4 regions of the Paenibacillus marchantiae genome follow, and region 4 is predicted to be linked to each of the others. Evidence: predicted binding sites of a transcription regulator. Region 4 holds the regulator's gene; each other region holds the start of a gene.
The links. Region 4 encodes LexA, which represses DNA repair genes until DNA is damaged. Its sites were predicted from a motif close to CGAACATATGTTCG; they were not measured.
Positions count from the first base shown of each region.

Region 1: a site for LexA is predicted at 2,608-2,621, ahead of PTQ21_RS26350 (YhjD family protein). Genes of this name have one in related genera too.
Region 2: a site for LexA is predicted at 2,633-2,646, ahead of recA (recombinase RecA). Genes of this name have one in related genera too.
Region 3: a site for LexA is predicted at 4,519-4,532, ahead of addB (helicase-exonuclease AddAB subunit AddB). Genes of this name have one in related genera too.

Region 1 covers NZ_CP118270.1:5,843,969-5,849,881, reverse strand. Annotated here, with positions in the region: gene PTQ21_RS26360 (ATP-dependent DNA helicase) at 1-799, shown strand, start outside; gene cysK (cysteine synthase A) at 935-1,894, opposite strand; gene PTQ21_RS26350 (YhjD family protein) at 2,177-2,563, opposite strand; gene PTQ21_RS26345 (hypothetical protein) at 2,957-3,190, opposite strand; gene PTQ21_RS26340 (nucleotide-binding protein) at 3,187-4,224, opposite strand; gene PTQ21_RS26335 (YitT family protein) at 5,140-5,862, shown strand.
Region 2 covers NZ_CP118270.1:3,675,536-3,681,448, reverse strand. Annotated here, with positions in the region: gene rny (ribonuclease Y) at 1-97, opposite strand, end outside; gene PTQ21_RS16865 (regulatory protein RecX) at 408-1,145, opposite strand; gene recA (recombinase RecA) at 1,499-2,563, opposite strand; gene PTQ21_RS16855 (competence/damage-inducible protein A) at 2,803-4,059, opposite strand; gene pgsA (CDP-diacylglycerol--glycerol-3-phosphate 3-phosphatidyltransferase) at 4,167-4,754, opposite strand; gene PTQ21_RS16845 (YajQ family cyclic di-GMP-binding protein) at 5,078-5,569, opposite strand; gene PTQ21_RS16840 (hypothetical protein) at 5,723-5,893, opposite strand.
Region 3 covers NZ_CP118270.1:6,133,060-6,138,972, forward strand. Annotated here, with positions in the region: gene addA (helicase-exonuclease AddAB subunit AddA) at 1-954, opposite strand, end outside; gene addB (helicase-exonuclease AddAB subunit AddB) at 951-4,454, opposite strand; gene PTQ21_RS27710 (class I SAM-dependent rRNA methyltransferase) at 4,649-5,913, opposite strand, start outside.
Region 4 covers NZ_CP118270.1:5,430,750-5,436,662, reverse strand. Annotated here, with positions in the region: gene PTQ21_RS24370 (CatB-related O-acetyltransferase) at 1-434, opposite strand, end outside; gene PTQ21_RS24365 (aldehyde dehydrogenase) at 991-2,292, shown strand; gene lexA (transcriptional repressor LexA) at 2,405-3,031, opposite strand; gene PTQ21_RS24355 (LysM peptidoglycan-binding domain-containing protein) at 3,337-3,714, shown strand; gene PTQ21_RS24350 (DUF896 domain-containing protein) at 3,811-4,020, shown strand; gene PTQ21_RS24345 (hypothetical protein) at 4,147-4,659, shown strand; gene PTQ21_RS24340 (HAD family hydrolase) at 4,687-5,493, shown strand.

The DNA of each region.
Region 1 (5,913 bases), 410 kb from region 4:
GTACATCTGCTGGGCTGAACAGAGCGATGACGAGACAACCTTATCGATCATGCCGCGTACCGTGAAGGAAATTCTGAACGAGCGTGTGTTCAACACAGGCATTCCGATTGTCTTCTCATCCGCAACGTTATCTGTGGATAATTCATTCCGTTATGTGGCAGACAGTCTGGGGATTGATGATTTTGTATCGTTCTCCGTGGCTTCTCCATATGACTATGCGGACAAAATGCAGATGAAGATTACAGATGAAACCGTACCTGGTCACCCGGAAAATGAAAATCGGTTGCGTGACGCCGTAACGTTGCTTCAGGAGAGTGGGGGTCGTGCCCTGATTCTGTTCCGTACGATGGAAGAGCTGCGTGCATTCAAGCAGGACATTGTTCATGTCCCTGAGGCTCAAGGGTTACGCTTTATGTATGAGGGAGATCGGGAGATTAGTGACCTGATTGCCGCTTTCCAGGAGGATGAGGAGAGTGTACTGTGCTCCGTCAATCTGTGGGAAGGTCTGGACGTTCCAGGACCGTCATTATCCAATGTCATGATCTGGTCGCTCCCGTATCCACCACAGGACCCTGTATTCAATGCAAAACGCACAGCGTCAGCGGCACCTTATGAAGAGATCGATCTTCCATACATGCTGCTGCGTGTAAAGCAAGGTCTTGGACGTCTGATTCGGACGAGCACGGATTCCGGTTCTGCGGTCATTCTCGATGAATCGCTGTATACCAAAAAGGAAGCAAAAGACCGCATTGCGGCTCTGCTTCCCGAAGGTGTAGAATGGACAACCCTGACACACTAGTTCTATATTTAGAATATTTAACTTAACTGGCTCCTTTCCAGAATAAGTACTTGTACGCTACGGATTCAACGTCCAGCTGTGATCAAGCGCTCATTTTGGAGGGGAGTCTTTAACTTGTGTAAGAGTTTTTCTTTGTTAAAAAATACCCATGCTCAAATACCGTTCCCCGGTATCGGGCGCAATGCAGAGCACTCGGTGACCCGGCCCCAGTTCCCGCGCGATGCGCAGGGAGGCCCACACCGAAGCGCCAGAGGAAGGGCCGAGTAGCAGCCCTTCCCGGGCAGCAAGCTGCCGCATCGTATCCAGTGCATCCTCATCGGACACCTGGATAATGGCATCCCACACGTCGGTATTCAGAATGTCCGGAATGAACCCCGGACTTGTACCGACGAGCTTGTGGGGTCCGGGCTCGCCGCCGGACAGCACAGGAGAACCTTTCGGCTCTACCGCATAGATACGAATGTCCGGCAGCTGCTTACGCAGTTCTTCTCCCGTTCCGGTGATCGTACCGCCTGTTCCCGCCGTGGCGATAAAGGCGTCCAGCTTGCCTTCCATCTGCTGCATAATTTCGGGAGCCGTGGTGATCCGGTGGATGTCCGGGTTCGCTTGATTCTCGAATTGCTGGGGAATGAAACTTCCCGGAATGTCGGCCTGAAGTTCTTTGGCCTTGCGAATCGCGCCAGGCATCCGTTCTGCGGCAGGGGTGAGCACGACATCTGCGCCATAGGCTTTCAGAATGTTGATGCGTTCCTTGGACATGTTGTCCGGCATGATCAGAATGGCCTTATATCCCTTGGCAGCAGCATTCATTGCAAGACCGATGCCGGTATTGCCGCTGGTTGGTTCGATAATGGTTGCGCCGGGAAGCAGTAGTTCTGCCCGTTCAGCCTGAACGATCAGGTTATAGGCGGCACGGTCTTTGACGCTGCCGCTCGGATTGAAGTATTCCAGCTTGACGTATACGTCAGCGGAATCGCTACCTGTAAGTCTGTTCAGTCTGACGGCAGGTGTCTGGCCTATCAGCTCAGTAACATTTGCGGCAATGCCTGTATGTGCGGATGTTTGATTATTAATTAAATGCGAATTCAAGTCCATGAAGTACAACTCCTTGATTGATAAGACGTTGAAAGCAACTCCTAATGAACAAGTCTGTCCGCCGTTAATGGCAGGCAGGCTTGTTTGCTTATAGGAATCCATTTTCATTACAAGTCTGAACGGAATGCACAGACATGTCTATTCCATCTTAATGAACGCAGCCTCCCGGGGTCAACCTGTTTCGATTAGGCAGAAGGGTGAGGAGTTTAAGGAGTAATTGAACTAAGTGGACTAAGAAATGTGAATTCAAACGATGATGGATACATCAAGCAGATGAATTAGCTATAACGGCTGGGTCAAGTCCATATCCAGATGCCGACTAAGCTCTTTTTTGACTTCATTCCGCGCGAACGTCCACAGCATATAGAACCGCTGCAAATATCCTCTGCACAGGTACTGGGTTTCGATTCCATCAACTTGCCGTTTCTCCTCCAGAACCTTGACGCCACGAGTTCTCATCTGTTTGCGAAGCGTAAGCATTTCCTTAAGTACATCATTCTGAATGCGGGTTAGAGACAGAATGTAGACCTCTGGCATTTTGAGCTGCAACGTATCCAGTGTGCGAATATCCCGTTCAAGCACATCCAGCAGAAGAGTGCGTACAACCATGCTTTTAATCAATCGGTGGTCTTCATCCGCAGGGGATGGGGCGGAAGGGGATGATGACATACTTTCACTTCCTTAACCTTGAATTCGGACATGTTCTTATTTACAGAACGTATGTTCTTATATTATAATCAATATATGCAATGATGATACACAATACAACCGAGAAATATTGGAAGTAGCCCATATGCGATTTATGCTGAGATTTAAGGTGTTGAAATAGGGACAAGCCTTCTCCAAAATAAGGTATAATTTTTGGGTTTTGCAGGAAACCTAAGGGCATAAAGAAAACGACTTAATGCATCAGAGTAAGAGATGAAGAGCTTTTGGTTCGTTGATCGGCGAAGGTTATGAAGAATTGCGAAAGTGATTGCAACAAAAAAGCCCCTGCCTTGGGCGGCGGGGCCAGATGATCTGCCGAACCAGACGGCAGAGTTGTATATGAGCATAAAGCGGTTAAGCCAGATACTGAGGCTTCTCGTAAAGAGCCTCTTTTTCCAGAATCACTTTGTAAGGTCTTTCTTTACCCTTCAGCGAAGGGCCAATGGTAGTCAGCGGTACGGCCGGTTTGTGGAAACGATCTTCTTCCTTGGGTTCCGGAACCGGTCGTGATGATTCGGGCGCAGAACTGAGGCGTACCTTTTTGTCGCTGCCCCAGCGCTTGCTTATTTTTTTCGTTTCCGGTTTCATTCCGGTTCGCCTCCTAACAAATCGTTGATGGCGTTGAACAGATGACGGTTCTCCAAATCCATCTGCTGAAATATCGCCTCATCCGCTTCAATATGTCCAATAATATGGACTGTGATTACATACCTCTTGGCTACAGGATAGCATAGCAGATACTCTTTCTCAAGGTAGTCGTCGTAGAGATTGATCTTGATCTTGTTCTCCCGGTAAGAATCAATAACCAGAATTCGCTTCGGATCATCAGGTTGTTTGTCGTCGTTGGCGGACAAGTTATATTTTCTCCCCGGTTCCCCAACGTTACCACATAATTGTTCAATATGACCACTGTCATCTGTACGGTATATGGCAGTCCCACGCACGGCAAATGGAGGAAGGGATACAAATGCACTTCGAAGTGCATCGCTCATTCGCTCCAACATAACCGAATCTGCTTTGCGGGTACGCAGTAACTCCCTGAAGAATCGCAGCAGCTTGAGCAACTGTAATCGGGCTTCACCCTCAGACCTTTTGTGCTTCTCGATAATTTTTTCCACTTCGGGATCGCTCCATCGCCCCTGTTCTTCGATGCTGTCGGCGATTTTGGAACAGGCCACCGAGACGGCTGGCGCCCATTTCCCGTCTGAACGAATTTCATAAACCAGTGGATTTAATCCCAGCAGGTCTGTAGGCATGCGTAAACCTTCGATCTTGGAAGCGTCTTTGATGTCAGTAATATCCTCTGGAAGAATGAAAAAAATACGCTTTCGCCCCAGACGACCCATAAACAAACCCATTTCCAGCATTGTATTATCACGGACAGATGCATAGTACTTCCCACGAATTTTCGATATATCATCCGGATGAAAAATAAAAATGGCAAAGTCTGTTGTACGCACTTCTGCTTCCAAATCGTCCATGGTATAGCTGCTTGGATTAAAAACTCCGGAGTACCAAGGGGTAACTTCGGCCGAGAAACGCAAGTTTTCGTGTACTGCGGCTGCAATCGGCTTCGCTTCCAGCGAGCAGCCAATAAAGACTCTTGGCTTTAACGTTTTCATAATCCGCCTCGCTTAAACGGTAGTGGGGATTCAATTGTTATATTATACCATAAACAGCAGAGTAAGTCTGGAAACGTTTAACTGGACCCAAGATAAGCCGATTACATTTGCTATAGTGTATGTGCAAGAGGGAAATGATTCCTTTAAAATCCGCGGAAAAATAAAAAATGGACCCAAATTGTCACAGTTGGGTGACTGGACAGTTATATTTGGAAGCTTCAGTCATAGAATGAAGGAGCAGGTAGCACCATTAGGTAGAGAAGCTTGTCCTGGTGTGGCTGTTTGGCGGCTCAAGCAGGCAAGAGTGTGCTTTTTGCTCATATTTGAAGGGTCTGCTGTTTCGACCCAATCACATCGGTGTTATATAATAAAAGAACAAGCAAGTTAGCTTAGATTTTTAAACTGAATTGAACGTTACATGTGTCTATAGAAGGCGAACTAAATTTTTACACGAGAACGTAGAGTGCAGAACCCGTCTGAAGAAACGAAGTGTTCGCCTTTATCACAGGATTTTTCCCTTAGGAAAAGGGAATCAAAAAATCCGGGGATAACAGCGATCGAAAGAGGGTACTGCAATCGAAGTGGTTAAGTGTAAAGTTTATATGGTCTTATGCATGGTGTAATATTCATCAGTTTAATTAGCACAGCTAACCACCAACAGACAGAAAGGATCAGGATACCATGAGTTCCCGAAGGATAATTTCCCCAAGGACGATCTGGAAACGTTACGATCTCTCTTATACTTAGCGCCCCTTGTAGAGTACACCACCGTAAAGAAAAAAACGGCTGACTCTGCGAAAGAGGGGATTGGAATGAATAATATTCGAAGGACAAATACGATGATTTCTTCCAGGCTTGCCTTTTGCAGGGTACGGTCGGTGCAAACCAACCTTTACAAACTGCGAGGGAACCTGAATGAAGAGAACATCGTTAACCTTACAACAAGTTAAGACAGAGGCGGTAAAGTTCGCCATTATGCTGCTCGGAACATTTATTTTGGCATTTGCCTACTATCACATTAATTTTCAGAATCATTTATCGGAGGGCGGATTTGTCGGTCTGGCCCTGCTTGGAAAGTACGCGACAGGCTTATCACCTGCTATTGGCATGCTGCTGCTGGATATTCCAGTCATGATTCTGGCCTGGTTCCTCAAGGGCTGGAAGTTCATGATTCAGGCGCTGCTGGGTGTGGCCGCATTCTCATTGTTCTATGACGGGTTTGAGCGGTACTCCACCCTGGTTATTCCGTTTCACGGTAATTTGTGGATTCCGGCAGTCTTGTCCGGTGTTATCACCGGCGTGGGTGCTGGTATGGTGCTTCGATTCGGAGGAGCAACAGGTGGAGACGACATTCTGGCGGTGCTCATTAGCCGTTGGAAGGGCTGGAAGCTGGGAACGGTTTTCTTTGTCAGCGATGCGTTTGTACTCGGATTGTCGCTTTTCTTTCTACCGGTAAAAGAAACTTTATATACCATTCTGGCCGTATGGATTGCCAGTAAAGTGATTACGTATATGGTCAGTTTCCCGGCTCGCCGGACGGTTACGACCTCAGCTGTGAAGCTGCCCGTGTCGACTGCTGCCAAAGTAGTCAGCGGTGCTTCACAACGAGCTCCTGTGGCTAGAGGGGTTTCGCATTAAACGTAACGGCCACCCTATTCGAAATGAATGTTGTTCAAGTAAGGTGGGCTT
Region 2 (5,913 bases), 1.8 Mb from region 4:
TTTTAGCCTCTGCAAGAGATTTGCGAATAAAATACCCTACTCCGAACCCAATAACGAGCGCGGCCACAACGAGAACGATCGTGATTACGATGTCCATACTGTTCACCTCCTCGTTGGTTCCTCCAAGGCACTCCTTGGGTCAATTTGTTGTTTTCAAGCCTTACATATTTTTGGGAATAACGAATACTCACGGCGATCCCCCGCCGATTTTCATTTCAAGTGTACATGTCTCCACGCACTATCCGCCGTCTCCGACGAACCCATAATCATGAATGGTATAAATCTTTAAAAACAGAAACCGCTTTTTTGGAAGGAAAAAGGGTTGTCCATTTCTTACAGACTCATGTCCATTTTAGTATTTGACGAAAGAAATTGTCAAGAGAATGCAGTATAGTGAGTCCAGTCTGCTAATCCCATAACAACGCTTCGTCTTCTTCGGGGTCTTTAACCTCGTCTTCTTCAATTAAACAATTCACGACCCGACGCACCATATCCATGGAAAAACCTCGTCGCATCAAGAAGGGAAGCGTTTTACGTTTCTTCTCCTGGATGTCTCCTTTGACCTGATTCCATTTTTTGCGTCCGGCGGTTAGAGCCGTCTCAAATTCCGCATCTGTACTTACACCTTCCAGCGCTTCAGCAATCAGATCATTGGCAATGCCCTTCTGACGCAGCTCTTGCCTTATCCACAGTTTTCCCTTCCGCTGGCCCTCCATACGCTGACGAGTCCATTCCTTCGCAAACAGTTCGTCATCGACCAAATTCTCCCGCTCAAGCCGATCCAGGGCCTCTTCAATCAACGGTGCAGCAAACTCTTTCTGACGAAGCTTCTGACTTAATTCGTGGCGTGTCCGAGGTTTATGCTCCAGATATCGCAAAGACTGCACATACGTCCGCTGTCGCTCGTCAGCTACGATGATATCTTCCAAGTCTTTTTTCAGAAACGTATTTCCCCGGGTCATACGATATTTAATCATTACATCTTCAAGCACCGTAATTGAATATAAACCAAAGGTAATTCGGTAACGAGCTTCCCTGCTCTTCGTTCGTTCAACTCGTGTAATGGTAAGTTCTTCGTTATCCGGGAATTGGGAGATTCCCTCCAGCTCGGCTTCTTCATATAAATCATCTTCATGTTGATCCATTTCAGTCTCCCCTTCCATGCCATTTTGTGTGTCTGAACTGCACGGCCTAACTGACAAGTGCATAGCAAAATAAAAGACTTCCTCGAATACATCTCCGACGGAGATAACACAGCTACACTGAATACGTTTAGCGTAACTTCACAGAGACATCAGACGCTAATACAAAAGGCCGGAAACAATATCCGGCCTCTCCCTAATAGTAAACGTGCCAACAGCCTCTGCCCATTCGGACAGAGGCTGTTGGACAGCGCGAGCGCACACACCATACCCCAAGCTAGATCGAGCAAGCTCAATCAGACAAGCTTTGGGAGTTCAGAGGGCAAGGCCCTCTAGGGCCCTTCCTACAAGGGAGGTTACTCGTTAATTTCAAATAGTTCTTGTTCTTCTGCTGCTTCTTTTTGTTGCTCTTCGCTAGTTGGCGCAGGAACTGCAGTAGTCAAGTTACTGGCTACACGAATTTTTTGTTCAATGATTTCAGCAATATCTTTATGCTCTTTCATGAACTGCTTCGCGTTCTCACGGCCTTGTCCTAAACGCTCGCCTTCGTATGAGTACCATGCACCACTTTTATTGACGATGTCCAGCTCAGTACCAATGTCAATGATACTGCCTTCTCTCGAAATACCCTCACCGTACATGATATCCACTTCCGCTTGTTTAAACGGAGGTGCTACTTTGTTTTTCACCACTTTAATACGTGTACGGTTACCAATCATGTCATTTCCTGATTTGATACTCTCAATACGGCGTACATCCAGACGTACCGTGGAATAAAATTTCAGGGCACGACCACCAGGTGTTGTTTCTGGGTTACCAAACATAACCCCGACTTTTTCACGAAGTTGGTTGATAAAGATCGCGATCGTTTTGGATTTACTGATTGCACCAGACAGTTTACGCAGTGCCTGAGACATCAGACGCGCTTGCAAACCGACATGGGAATCACCCATTTCGCCTTCGATTTCTGCTTTCGGTACCAATGCAGCCACAGAGTCAATAACGACAATGTCCACAGCACCACTACGTACAAGAGCTTCTGCAATTTCAAGCCCTTGCTCACCCGTATCTGGCTGAGACAGAAGCAATTCGTCAATGTTAACACCCAGTTTACTGGCGTATTGTGGGTCAAGAGCATGCTCGGCATCGATAAATGCAGCTTGTCCACCCACTCTTTGTACTTCAGCGATAGCATGCAATGCTACGGTTGTTTTACCAGAAGATTCAGGTCCATATATTTCAACAATACGGCCTTTAGGCAAGCCGCCTGTTCCTAATGCAATATCCAAAGCCAAGGAACCGCTGGGTATAATTTCCACATTCATGTGAGTCGACTCACCCAGTTTCATGATGGATCCTTTACCAAATTGCTTCTCTATTTGACGGAGCGCCATATCAAGCGCGGCACGACGGTCTGACAATAAGCTCACACCCTTTACTGTTTATAAGATAATGATACCTTGTTTTAACACGTTTGCCAAGCTTTTTTTCGAACATACATTCGTTTTTTTTGTAAAGGCCGAGGCGCCTCTTCCTCAAGGAAACTTTCCATTAAACAGAAAAAAGAACCGTAAACAAGGCTGTAAAGCCTGATTTTACGGTTCTTCCGTCTTCCTTTATTATACTTGCTTGCCTTGGCAAATGCAATCCGAGCTCTTAACTAGTCCATCTCCACAAGCTTGCGCCACAAACGGTAAAGAATCGCTTTCGCTGAACGAATCCGAACCGTCTCCCGATTGCCATTAATGCGCAGTTCATCAATTTCTGTCTCTTTACCACGCTCTGCCAGAGCGATGAAGACAAGACCTGGCGGTTTGCGTTCGGAATAACCAGGTCCCGCTACACCTGTCACTGACAGACCGAAGTCGGCATCCCCAATCATTCGAATCTGCTCTGCCAGCACTTTGGCCACTTCCGGACTCACTGCGCCCGGTGCATCTTCACCTTCCAGATAGGAATGCGGCACATGGAGCAGCTTCTCTTTAATTTCATTGGAGTAACATACAATTCCGCCCTTAAGCATCGACGCACTGCCAGGAACTGATGTCAGACTTTGCATGACGAGCCCTCCTGTGCAGCTCTCAGCCGCGCTAAGAGTCAGACCCATATCAGACATCATCGTTACAATTGTGTACTCTATAGGCACATCCTCGTTCGCGTAGAGATGCTCTGGCAATCGTTCCCGAATCTGAACTTCCATTGCATCCAGCTTCAGCTTTGCCTCATTCTCACTTGGAGCCTTTGTAGATACACGTACCGTAACTTCTCCCTCACTTGCATAAGGAGCAATGGTAGGATCTGTCTGTGTATCAATCAGATCAAGGAGTCGGTCTTCCAATGCCGATTCGCCAATTCCTGCAAACTTCAGCATTTTCGAGTAGATCGGCATTTCTTCTGTCAGTACATGCTGGAACAACCAAGGCTTAACTTCCTGTTCAAACATAGGAATTAGCTCTTTCGGTGGTCCAGGCATCACTACATAATGCTTGCCATTGTCAGAAATCGCATTTCCTGCGGCAAGGCCTGTTTGGTTCGCCAGCGGTGTCCCGCCTTCTATAACGATTGCCTGACGACGATTGTTTTCGGTCATGTCTACATTACGATCTCGGAAGAAGCTCTCGATCTTGTCCATGGCCATTCGATCTATATGCAGCTTGCGGTTCAAGACCGCCGCGATCGCATCCTTGGTCAGGTCATCCTGTGTAGGACCTATGCCCCCAGAAAATAAAATGACGTCTGCACGACCCTGAGCGATGCGAATAGCGTCACTAAGTCGATTTAGATTATCACCAACCACCGTTTGGAAATATACATCAATCCCGATTGCAGCCAATTCACGGGATAGATATCGAGCATTGGTATTCACAATTTGTCCAAGCAACAATTCTGTGCCAACTGCAATGATTTCTGCCTTCATTCAGCATCCTCCTGTACACGTGGTGAGTGATCAAAGGGCAATAGGATAATTTCCTATTGCCCTTCGTACAAATGATTTCTTCATACTTACCCATTTAACCTCAAACGTTACGCTTTCGATAAATGAAGCAAATTTTTGTTTTTGATAAAGTAATCAATGCCTGACCAAATCGTAATAATCGCTGCAGCCCAAACGGCAATAACGTCCATGTGAATACCCGTGAATGAGAACGGGAAATTATTCAACAACAGCAGTACAATCGCCACAATTTGCACGACGGTTTTCAGTTTGCCCCAGGCACTTGCCGCAACAACCGAACCATCCAATAACGCAATCTGACGCAAGCCGGTAACCGCAAACTCACGACTAATAATGACCACAGCAATCCAGGAATCCAACTTGCCCATTTCCACAAGAGAAATTAGCACCGCAGTAACCAACAACTTGTCAGCCAGCGGATCAAGCAATTTCCCCAGGTTGGTGACCATATTATTTTTCCGCGCCAGATAGCCGTCAATTCCATCCGTGCTTGCTGCAATGATAAAAATGACAGCAGCAATCAACTGATTATACGGGAGCGATAAGCTTCCCAATTGCAACGGCTCTGGATAGAACGGAAAATCTACGAGCAGGAACACCATCAAAAAAGGGATTAAGCAAATTCGTGCAAGCGTAATCCGGTTGGGTAAATTCACAAGACGCCCTCCCTCTTATCCTCCATTACTCCAAACATTCATCTTAATCCCGTATTCATCATCCGGAACATGAAATTTACAGTTTCACTGTCAATCAGCACTAAAAGTGCTCTCACTATGTAAAAACGCAAAAAATAAAGTCAACCGTTCAAACGCAAAACCGTTTTAAACGTTCCGGTGACTTTCAGAAGATGTACTGCTTTTCACAAAGTCAGCAAACGATGATGACTGGGCTTTGATGCTTATCTGCCAGCAATGCACACTTAGTATAATATACGCCAATTGCAGTGTCAAAAAACACGTCTAGCTACAAAAAGGAGATATTATTTGAAATTTGTATATTGCAGGTCCAGAGGCAAATTGGCACCGTTCAATAACTGCATAACTGCCTGCAAATCATTCTTACTTTTACCTGTTACCCGGAGCTGATCTCCCTGAATCTGACTCTTCACTTTCATCTTGGAGTCACGAATCAGAATATTAATTTTTTTAGCGATATCCTGATCAATCCCCTGCTTGAAATTCAAACGCTGGCGGACTGTACCTGAAGAAGCTGGTTCTACTTTTGCATAATCAATGTTTTTTAAAGGTAAACCCCGCTTAGCCATCTTGGATTGCAGTACATCGATAACAGCCTTGAGTTTGGTCTCATCATCAGATACGATCGTTAACGCATCCTTATCCAGTTTCAGACTGCTCTTGCTGCCCTTGAAGTCATAACGCGTGCCAATTTCTTTTTCCGTTTGTGTAACGGCATTTGTCAATTCCTGCAAGTCCATTTTGGACACGATATCAAATGAATTTTCTGAACTCAAACCAGTCACCCTTTCAGTTAATCATATGTTCTGTAACATTATAGAGGATACGCCAAGCAAAAGTCTAATTTTATGAGGTTTTTCAAAATAAAAAAGCATTTTTGGCTGCCACTTGAGGTGGTTGCCAAAAATGCTTACCGTGCGGCTGCCATTCTAATAACGGCTGCGATTAGGCTGTCTGAACATGTCAAGCACACCCAGAAGTACATGTGCAAGTCCAAAACCCAAAATACCGTAACCCCAAGCAGTTGGGGTCAAGTAATAACCCAGGAGGCTGACAATGATCCCCAAACCTGTTACGATCCAGCTGACTGTCACAGCCATCCACCTCACTTCACCAAAAG
Region 3 (5,913 bases), 700 kb from region 4:
TTTCGCAGCCTCACGAAGTTCCTTGACCTGTTCTTGTAACCCCGGGTCTGTCTGGTCCTTTTTGCAAGGCTTCAGCTTGCCAAAAGCTGCTGGCTGAAACACTTCAGGCAATCTTTCCCATGGCATGACCTCAACAGCTGACAGAAGCTCTTCGACCATTGCTAAATCTTCTTTCAATGTATCTGCATAAGGTTTCGGACCTTCCGGCTGCATCGATATGCTGATCCCTTGACGCAGCAGACCAGCAGCACCACTTAGGGCAAGAGCTGCATCACGCAAAATACTCTGAACCCATGCAGAATGTCCAAGTGCCTCGACACTTTCCACCTGAAAAGCAGATGCCATCTCTGCAAGCCAATGATCCGGCCAAGAATGACTGCGTGAGAAATCATACAAACGCTGCACAAGTCGATGCATGGCATCATCGTTTCGTTCCCCACTGAACCAATCCACCAATTCGCGGAATGTACTGCCTTCGTCTTCTTCCCCATACTTTTCCTCAAACAACTGCTCCAACAATTCCTGCCGCATAATTTCGGCTTCATTTTCATTCAGAATCCGAAAAGCCGGGTTTAGCGGTATTTGCTGATAATAACGACGAATGACTTCCATACAGAATGAATGCAGTGTCGTAATCGATGCTCGCCCGAGCAATGACAGTTGTTTGCGCAGATGTTCTTCGGCAGGTTGCTCTTCAAGTGCACGTTCCAGTGCTTCCCGAATCCGCTGCTTCATCTCAGCAGCAGCAGCTTTCGTAAATGTCGCAACCAGCAAACGATCTACGCTGAATCCACGGGAAGGGTCTGCAATCTTGCGAATAATCCGTTCAACCAATACAGCCGTCTTCCCGGAACCCGCTGCAGCAGCAACCAGAATGTCTTCTCCACTCTGTGAGATGGCACTCCATTGGTCATCACTCCAGAAGCTTCCTTCCGGTTTTGGCATATTCGTCATGATGTTTCCCCTCCTTTGCCATGAGACAGCATGTCCCAGATTTGCTGTTTGCCCGGTTTGGACAACAGATTATATTCATTACCTTCGATATTTTCATCAAATTGACAGACTGGCTTGTACGGACAGAAGGTGCATGCAACCTCCTGCTGGATACGGTAAGGTTCAATCGCGACATCCCCGTCCGTAATCCGGGTGCCAATCTCACGTATATTGCTGCGAACTGAAGCAAGCAATGTATCCCATTGCTCCGGCGTAGCTACAGCAGCGCTACTATAAAAGCTGCCATCCGCCTTAAGCGCAACTGGAATAATAGCTGAGTAGCCTTTGTCCAGGGTATTGTCCATTTGAGCGATCACATCCCGATCCGCGAGCAGCAAGCCTTTCATTTTGAACCGTTTCAGCAGTTCTTGTCCTGCCTGCTCAGAAGTCATGCCGTTCGCGGATTGAAGCAACGGATTATGCACATGGAAATAGAGTGTTCCTCCAGGCATCGCCGATTCTCCAAGCCACTCCTCGGCAGCACTAAGCAGAACCTCCAAGTACGTGAGCATCTGTAATGACAGGCCATAATACACTTCATGGAGTTTGAGGTCGGTCTGGCTCGATTTGTAATCAATAACCCGCAGCAGCAGGCCGTTCTCTCCTTCGGCCACATCCACGCGGTCGATCCGCCCCACAATCTCCATCACACAGCCATTTTCCAATTCAAAACGAAGCGGTGGCAGGGGTTTACCTGGCCCAAAATCAAGCTCCAACCCAATCGGTTCAAAGCTTCCTCGTCTGGACTGTTCACCCAGAATAACCGACGCCCGGCTAACGATATCCTTCAGCTTGCGGAAGATATAACCATACCGTTTCGTGCTAAGCAAAATCTCTCCCTGCAACTGTGGTGCAATCTGCTCCACGGTGTGCTCCGCTTCCTTCCGACATTCATCCGGAGACAGACTGCCCCAACTGCGATTCTGCTCACGCAAACGCATGGCAAGCTGACTCAAGGCAGCATGGAACAATTGTCCTATATCAGGGGCTTGCAAGCGGTACAACTGGCGCTCTTTCAGTCGCAGCCCATGGGATGCAAAATGGGAGAACGCACACGCCACAAAACGCTCCATTCTGGAGACACTGGTCCTTACCTCTGTACCATATAATCTACGGCTGGTAGCCGTACGCAGAGGTAACGCCCGATTGCGATAAAAGACCGATCCAAGCAATTGTTTCAGCTGAGGTCTGCTTGTCTCCCGAGAGACATGCCAGTTATAGATCGCCCACCACATTTCAGAAATATCTTCTCCACGGCGCCATCTGCGCAACTGTCCGATGAGATAAGAGAGGCTCTGACCAGGATGAATAACATAAGACCAGTGCACCTCTTCAGCATTTGTAACCGGCGGCTGGGCAAGTAATGGCTGCTCATGCAGACCGAACATCTTCCGTACATGTCGTACAATTTCTGAGGGTAGCAATGTTTTCCCTTCATCATCTGCAACGGGATAACTCAGCCATAACTGATTGCTCGCCGCTGTCAGGGCTGTATATATCAGAAAGCGTTCATCCAACATTTGTCTTGTTGCTCCTGGCCCAAGCCCCAAACCTCTCTCCGTCAACAGCAGCCGTTCCTGCTCAGTTAATACACCATCATCTTGAGGGACAGCAGGCAGTTCACCCTCTACTGCACCCAGAATAAATACGTACTTGATACCCTGAAGACGTGTACGATCCATCGATCCAATCAACACTTGATCAAGCGCTGGAGGAACAAGTCCCAGCTTCAGTTCGGTTAATCCGGTCTCCATTAGCCCGGCAAATAAATCGATATCCAGCCGTTCGGCCCCCATCATATCAACCATCTGATCTAATAGATCAAGGACGGCACCCCACATTTGACGATGCTCTCTCGAACGTTCCGGATCACCCTGAGCCTTGGCTTCTGCAGACATCTGATCCAGCTTCCAAGGAATCTCGGCATCTTCCAGTAATCTGTAAAGCGCCGCACATTGGTCTTTAGCTGTCTTTGCCTTGCTCATTCGTTTCTCAAAAGCACCCAGTGGATCAACAATCACCGTACGGCATTTTTCCATTAAGGACAGCATTTGTTCCCGGCCCCGGCTGCGGACATCCTGATCGTTGTCTTCCAGGGACAGGCTGGGTACATACTTCCATGGCTTGCCATCTGTCCAGCGGTATCCGTGAATTCCGCAAGCTAATATATAATTTTCGAGCTGGTCCATATCTTCACGTGTAATGGAACCGCCACGTGGGAGCAGCAGATCCGTTTTCACACAGCGAAATACATCCTCATAACGCCAGCGACGGCGAACGATATCGAGTGCTGAACGAATAAATTCCGATAATGGATGATGTAGTTCATTTCTTCTCCGATCCAGAAAGACAGGCACGCCATAATCCCTGAATAGAGGCTCAGCAATGTCGGCATATGTATCCAACTGACGAACGAGCACTGCCATATCTCGATAACGCGCACCTTCATCTTGCGCCAGACGACGCATCTCACGAAGTGCTCCTTCCATCTCAGCCCGGCGGTTCTCAGCGGCGTAAAGTCGGACACCCGCATCACGCCCCTCACTCTTCCAGCGGACTCTACGATCAAAGCCAGCCTCCAAATGCGCCAGTCCAGGACTGCCTTCATATCTTGGCAAAACTTCCAGTTGAAGCACGGTTGTCTCATTAAGAACACCCAGATCCTCAGCCATGCCTTTGAGACGTGCATATGCACTCGCTGTGGGATGGAACAGCTCCAGTTCTCCTGGAAGTGCGCCGTGGTCGTAAGCACGATCCAACGTCAATGCAATTGTGACGGAAGAAGCTTGCAGCATCAATCTTCCAATGACACTCATTTCCTGCGGGGTAAATCCCTGAAATCCATCGATCCAGATCTGTGCATCTTGCAGCAGCGTGCTCTCCGGCAACCGCTCTGTTAGTTCAGTCAACGTGTCTTCATCATCGATATATAGTTGGGTTAATTCCTGTTCATAATCACGGTATATAAGAAGCAAGTCATGCAGCTTGTCTCCCAGAATCGGTGCAGAAGAGGAAGTATTCCATGCGGAAAGTCCTTCTTCCAGTGAAGTGGGGTCAAGTTCATAACGTTTAAACTCACTGTATAGATCATTCAAGTCTCCGATAAATCCCAGCTGACTGCCTGATGCTGCAAACAGCTTCAATTCTTCCTTACGACGCTGGAGCACTTTGTAGAGCAGCATTTTTTTACCTTCAGCTCCAATGGGAATACGTGCAGAACCACCTGCCTCCTGCATTACCCGATAGGCCAATCGGCGAAAACCAAGCACTTCAGCACGCATGGTACCTTTTATAGCACCTGAAGAAACCAGTGACTGTTCGGTTCGAAACGAACTCTGTTCCGGGACCAGCAGAATCAGTGGTTTACCTTGCGGTTCCTTTTGTAGCAGGGATGTGATTTCCCGGGTAATCAGCGTACTCTTGCCGCTGCCTGCCCGGCCAATAACAAAGCGTACGGACATGTTTAATCCTCCAAACCATCACGAACAGATTTTAATTCCCAGTATAACATATCTGACTTGGTTCGGAACATACGTTTGCCACTATCCGGCAATTCCAGAGATCATATGCACGAGCATAGCAAAAAGCCCGCAGCTTATGAAAACTGTGGACTCTTTGCGTAAATGTATGTTCGACTTAAATGGAAATCGCTCGATTAATTCTTTTTGCTGCGCACTTCGAAGATGGCAAATTTCAGGTAATGACCTTCGTCTACGCCCAGAATTTGCGGGTGATCCTTACCGGCTGCTTTCCAGTCGATCAGACGCAGTACTTTGCCTGCATCTTCGGCTGCATCCGCAATGGTTTCCAGGAAGAGATCCGGACGCATGTGATATGAACAGCTTGCCGTTACCAGATACCCGCCCTCATTCACCAGCTTCATTCCTTGCAGATTGATATCCTTATATCCACGGCATGCGCCTTTGACTGCTGATTTCGTTTTGGCAAAGGCTGGCGGATCGAGGATAACCACATCAAATGTTTTACCACTGGCTGCAAGCGCCTTGGACGTATCCACTTTCTGTTCGCCAGCACGTGCACGTACGTTACGCTCATCGAGGCCTTTCACCTGCTCACGCAAGTATTGGAATGCATCCGCAACGACAAATTCAACCCGGTCAGTGAAACCGTTCAGCTCTACGTTGGTACGTGCACTTTCAATCGCATGCTCTGAGATATCAAGACATGTTACTTTTTTGGCTCCATATTTGCAGGCGTTCAATGTGAAGCTGCCTGTGTGGGAGAAACATTCCAGCACAGTAGCCCCATCCCAATAAGGGAACGTCACAACCTTGCCACTTTTATTCACAGGAAGCAACTGCTGCGTACCATCCTGCTCGGTCTGTTGGAGCGTAATGCCACTCTTGTAACCCCAACCCTTCATAAGTGGTTCGATGGCTGCACGATTCTCTCGCTGGTCAAAGAAGTACCCTGTCTTCTGGCCTTCTACGATATCCACCTTAATGAGCAATCCATTCTCCGTTACCGTGACATGACGCGGGCAATCCCCATACAATGGTCCTTTCGTCTGCTCCAAGCCTTCCAGTTCACGAATGGACACATCACTGCGTTCATAGATGCCTTCCGGCTGCATTACTTCAATTAGAGCTTGTACAATTGCTTCGCGGCAACGGTCCATACCCAATGTGAGCAATTGAACTACAAGGATGCTGCCAAAACGGTCAACGATCAGTCCTGGCAGGAAATCAGCTTCCCCATAAACGAGACGGTATGCCTCTCCATCCTGGATAAAACGCTCCCGGTGGCGCAAGCAATCGCGGAAACGCGCTGCAAAAAACGCGGTGTCCATCTGTTCAAACTCCAAAGGTTGATAGGCCACGACTCGAACTGTGATTTGAGATGCAGGATTATAGTATCCCGTCGCAAGATAGCGACCTTGGTGATTCAATACGTTGACCA
Region 4 (5,913 bases):
ACAATCGCACCTTCACCAATGGTAACACCAGGCATAATCATGGCATTCATGCCGATCCATGCATCGCTTTCTATAATGGTATCTCCCTTGGGTGAGAATGAACGGCTAATTTGATTAGCGAACGGATAAACCGTGATCCACTCCGCATGGTGATTGTTATTTCCTCCCATAAGAATAACGACACCGGCTGCGATACATACATAATTACCAATAATTAATCGATCTATTTGCCAACCAAATTCCTCAATCGGGTTGAATAAGCTCCTCGATTTTTCATCTCCCCATAAATATCTCACGCATCCATCTTCAAAAGATGAATGGTTATCGTAATAACCAGAGTAATAGGAGTAATCGCCAACATCAATTAATGGATTGGTTACAATGTCCTTTAAATACTTAATTTCGGACCAGTGATTAAAGTGGTTTATATTCATTTTAAATTCCTCGCTTCTAAGTTATATTTCTGAGTAACTTAGAAGCGTGATGCGGTAGCCACATTCTTTAGTTTTTTTAGACGACGAATCATCTGAATCATCCTTCCTTAAGATATGAGGGCCATTGTAGCAATGACCTCTTTTTTTGTCAATCCTATTCTCGTAAACATATGCAGTAAGTATCCTGATTCCAAGTATATATCAAGTGTATTTAATGAAGAGAAAATTCAGGAAGAAATAACATAGGCAGAAACCGTGTGCGCTATCGAGAACGATTACTATCTCACGTTGTAGTAGATCAGGGACCGAAACAAAAAAGGTAAAGGGAAAGGTATTCGTAGTGTAGATCTTGGCATCTTAGCATTGAGGTTTTAATGTAGTCAATAAGAAATAGAATGGTTAATTAAATTATGATCATATCGTTGAAGCGAGAGTGCGTTTTAATTGTTTGCTCTGTTTTTACAGTATCTATATGTTGATAGTTTCATATAATTGCGTTATAATTCATTTATGTTTTTAGAAATTAAATTTTGGACAATTAATTGGAGATGTTAATATGGAACAAGAGAAGCAACTGGTTGCCGAACAGCGGACATTTTTTTATACAGGTCAGACTAAGTCTATTGAGTACCGTATTCGTGCTCTTCAGCAATTAAGACAGGGAATTGAGAAATATCAACAACGTATTCTTGACGCACTTCGTGCGGATCTAAATAAATCTGAAGCAGAGGCTTATGGCTCTGAGATTCGGATCGTGTTGGGTGAACTAGATTTTGCATTGGAACATTTGGAGGAATGGGCTACACCAAAACCTGTGCCTACAAATTCTGCTATACCTGATGGAACAAGCTTTATTTATCCTGAACCTTATGGAGTTGCTCTTATTATTGCACCATGGAACTATCCGTTCCAACTGGCTTTCGGCCCTCTAATTGGAGCCATTGCTGCGGGTAACTGTGCCATTATTAAGCCGTCTGAATTAACCCCAGCCGTGTCACGTCTGACTTATGATTTGATTCATGAGATATTTCCTAGTGAGTACCTGGCAGTTATGGAAGGGGAAGTCGAGACGAGTACGGCATTGTTGAAAGAAAAGTTTGATGATATTTTCTTTACAGGCAGTACAGGTGTTGGCCGCATTGTTATGAAGGCAGCTGCTGAGCATTTGACTCCAGTTACGTTAGAACTAGGTGGTAAGAGTCCGGTCATTGTCCACCAGGATGCAGATTTGAAGCTGGCAGCTCAGCGCATTGTGCGCGGTAAATTCCTGAATGCTGGGCAAACCTGTGTCGCTCCAGACTATTTGCTTGTGCACGAGGAAGTACATGACAAATTATTGGAATTGATCGGTGCAGAAATTCAGGATAAATTTGGAGACGATGTGATGAGAAATGCTGATTTCCCGCACATTGTCAACGCACGTAACTTTGATCGTTTATCGGTGTTACTCCAAGATGGCAAAGCAATGATCGGTGGACGTTCTGAACGTGATCAGCTGCTCATTGAACCAACAGTACTGGGGGAAGTGGATTGGAAATCCCCAGTGATGCAAGAAGAGATCTTTGGTCCAGTTCTTCCTGTATTTAAGTATACCGACCTCAATCCCATGCTAGATGAGATTGTTCGCCGTCCAAAACCACTGGCATTATATCTCTTCACTCAGGATGAGGATCTGCAGAATCAGGTTCTGAATCAAGTATCTTTTGGTGGTGGTTGCATTAATGATACATTGTCTCATATGACATCACATTATCTTCCGTTTGGCGGCGTAGGAGAAAGTGGAATGGGTTCCTACCATGGTCAACAGAGTTTTGATGTGTTTTCTCATCATAAAAGCATTCTTAAACGCAGCGAATAATCTACTAACGTAGAACAATATAAGTTGTATAAGAAAAAAGAGGTTGTCCCGTTGAACGGGACAACCTCTTTATGTATCTTATTGTGAGAGCTCTGTACAACTTCAATACATATTAATGAATATCACGGAAAAGGCCAATGACTTTGCCCAGGATGCTAACGTGTTTCAAACGCAACGGTTCAAAAGTCGAGTTTTCCGGTTGAAGACGAATATGATCTTTCTCTTTGTAGAACGTTTTAACCGTTGCTTCATCGTCTTCAGTCATGGCTACTACGATATCGCCGTTATCTGCAGTTTGCTGCTGACGTACGATAACATAGTCTCCGTTAACAATGCCTGCTTCAACCATACTGTCTCCCACGACCGAAAGCATAAATACTTTCTGTTCGCCTACATAATGCGTAGGAAGAGGGAAGTAATCTTCGATATTTTCTGTTGCTGTGATTGGAACCCCTGCAGTAACTTTACCCACGACAGGAATGCGAGCAACGCTGTGAGCAAACTGATGTGAATGCTCTGACTCTTCCTGGCTGAGAAGTTCAATGGCTCTTGGTTTGGTTGGGTCACGTCTAATCAGACCTTTCTTCTCCAAACGATCCAGATGTCCATGTACTGTAGAGCTGGAAGCCAACCCAACGGCTTCACCAATTTCACGTACGGAAGGAGGATACCCCTTCAACCGGACTTCATTGCGTATAAACTCCAGAATAGCCTGTTGCCTGCTGGATATCTTCGACATACCGTATCAACCCCATTTTAGTAACGTTTGGGAAAATTATAACATAGAACCTCCGTTCGTACAAACATAAGTTCTAAATAAAATGCCATAAAATCAATGTTTTTTTGCAAATTAAGATGAAAATTTTCTTTTGGTCTAATCAAATACTGCAAATGACAATTCCAATACAATAGAAGAAAGATAATAGAATGTAGTATCAACAAAAAAAAGCGAACAATTGTTCTAAAAAGTTATTGTACAAAACATGTGTTCGTGTTATATTAATTTCAACAGGATAGGAACAAACGTTTGGAGGTCGATATTTAATGAGATATTCTACTTATCAAAGTATTTACGAACCGGTGCATTCAGAAGTGGTTGAAACTAACATAAGGAATTTTAAAAAGGTTTTTGCAAAAGGTAATGTCCCAACTTGGGTCTTGAAATTAATAATCGTAAGCTTAATTATACTGGTTGGATGCAGTACAGTATTGACTGTGTTCGCTGGCAATGAGAACGATCTGTTGCCTGGGGGGAAGATGGCAGTTTCACAAGGAGATACGCTATGGAGTATATCATTGGATCACAAACCTGAAACAATGGATACACGTGTATATATAGAAGCAATCAAGAAAGTGAATCAACTTCATTCAACTTCAATACAGGTGGGGCAAGTCTTAATACTGCCTCAATTCACAGATTAAAGCTGCATATCCACACGCGCTAATGCGTGTCAGCTTGACAAGCTGCCCTTAACATGTCAAAGTTAATATGACTTTGTATTTTTGGAGGGGACAAGCTTGGATATAGATAGTCTGGTAGCACGTATTAATGAATTGGCCCGTAAGCAAAAATCCACTGGATTGACAGAGGAAGAGCTCGCTGAACGTGCCAAACTTAGAGAAATCTATTTGAATAACATTCGAAGCAATTTCAGACAACAACTGGATACGATTGAAATTGTAGATGATGAGAACGATCAAGGCCACCAAGGCAAACTCAAACATTAAGGAAACCTAATGATATCATTATGATATTTAGGTTTTTTCCTGTTATCTAGAGGTTGCAAATTATAGGGGGAAATGTTGGTTTGCAGTTATGTAAGCCGATACAAAGAACATCTAAGGGGGATTCTCATGTCGCGTTCGTTCGAGAGAACGGTTCGAAAAAATTCTAAGCAGTTGAATCAGCAACGTAAAAAAAGCGGTAAACCGGTTTCTGGCACACCAGGTGAGGACGTATTTAAAGGACGCAGTCTTCTGTTTCCTATTTTTCTGATCGGACTAGCATTCCTGTACCTCTTTATGAGTACATTTCTTGTCAAAGCTCCGATGACCACTTGGGACTGGGTGACCTTGTTGCTGTATGTATTTTTGGCAGTCATCTTCATGCTCCGTCGTCCTTATGTCAAAATAGGAAGTAACCGGATTTTGACGACAAAAGGGAACCGTGAGCGTTCAATTGGAGTCGACGATATCGTGAAATTCAGAATTGAGCCAGGTACGGTTGTGATTGAGCATAATGCACGAGGTAAGAGATGGGTATTTACCAAACTACTGAATCGTTATGATACTGATGCAATTACTGAACGTCTTCTGAAATTCGCCAAAGCACATCAGATCACTGTGGAAACATACGAGAAAAAGTAATTTTGCATAAAGGGGAAGATGACCGAAATGGCGTTAAAAGCGATTTTGTTCGACCTAGATGATACTTTACTGTGGGATGAGCGCAGTGTTCGAGAGGCCTTTCATGAGACTTGCTTGATCGCAGCTCAAGAGACGGGCGTTAAACCCGAAGACCTTGAAGAAGCTGTTCGTAATGAGGCACGTAATCTGTATGAGTCTTATGAAACTTTTTCGTTTACCAAAATGATTGGGATTAACCCGTTTGAAGGTCTTTGGGCTAACTTCACGGGTGGGGATCAGCCGGAGTTTCGCCAGTTGGAGCAGCTTGCACCCGCATATCGTAAAGAGTCATGGCGTCGTGGCTTGTTAAAGTTGGGTGTTGATCGTGAAGATCTGGCGGAACAACTCGCCTTACAATTTGGGGCGGAGCGGAGATCAAGACCCCATGTCTATGAAGAAACGATGGAAACGTTGAGTCATCTACAAGGGAAGTTCAAGCTTTTGCTTTTAACCAACGGCTGTCCTGCTTTACAACAAGAGAAGCTTGACGGCGTTCCTGAATTGGCTCCTTTTTTTGACGAAATTATTATCTCGGGTTCGTTCGGTAAAGGCAAACCTGATCCTTCGATCTTCGAGCACGCATTGAGTAAGCTGGGAGTGCAACCTGAGGAGAGTATGATGGTTGGAGATAAGCTTACGACTGATATTCGTGGAGCATTGTCTGCAGGTATTCAGTCTGTTTGGATTAACCGTGAGAATAAAGAGAATACCGAATCGTATGTGCCTGACCATCAAATCAAGCATTTATCCGAATTGGAACGAATCATTGCTGAATTCTCAATGAGTGCATCATAAATCGTATTTTTAGTGTACTACACAAACATTGTTAGGTTTTATGAGATGTATTTTATCCATAAAACCTAACAATGTTTTTTTGTGTTGGGACAGCTTGAACTATATCGTAATAACAAAAGATGAATTTTTTATTAAAAGTTATTGAAATTATAGAACTGCTGATTTAGAATATAACTAACATACTAGTATGACTAGTATGCGAATGAATGTAGCGAATATCTGTTGACTTACTTGAATGAAGTGGAAGCGGGAGTTATTCGCTATAATTTTCACATTTTTTGTAAGCGCTTTACATAATCGAAGTAACCATTTAGTTCTGGAAATACAACATGAAGTGGTTAGTAAGAAAATGAGGATAAGCATCTTAACCAATATGTGTCTCTAGTGATCTCCATAATTGATATCGCTTACATTATTTGT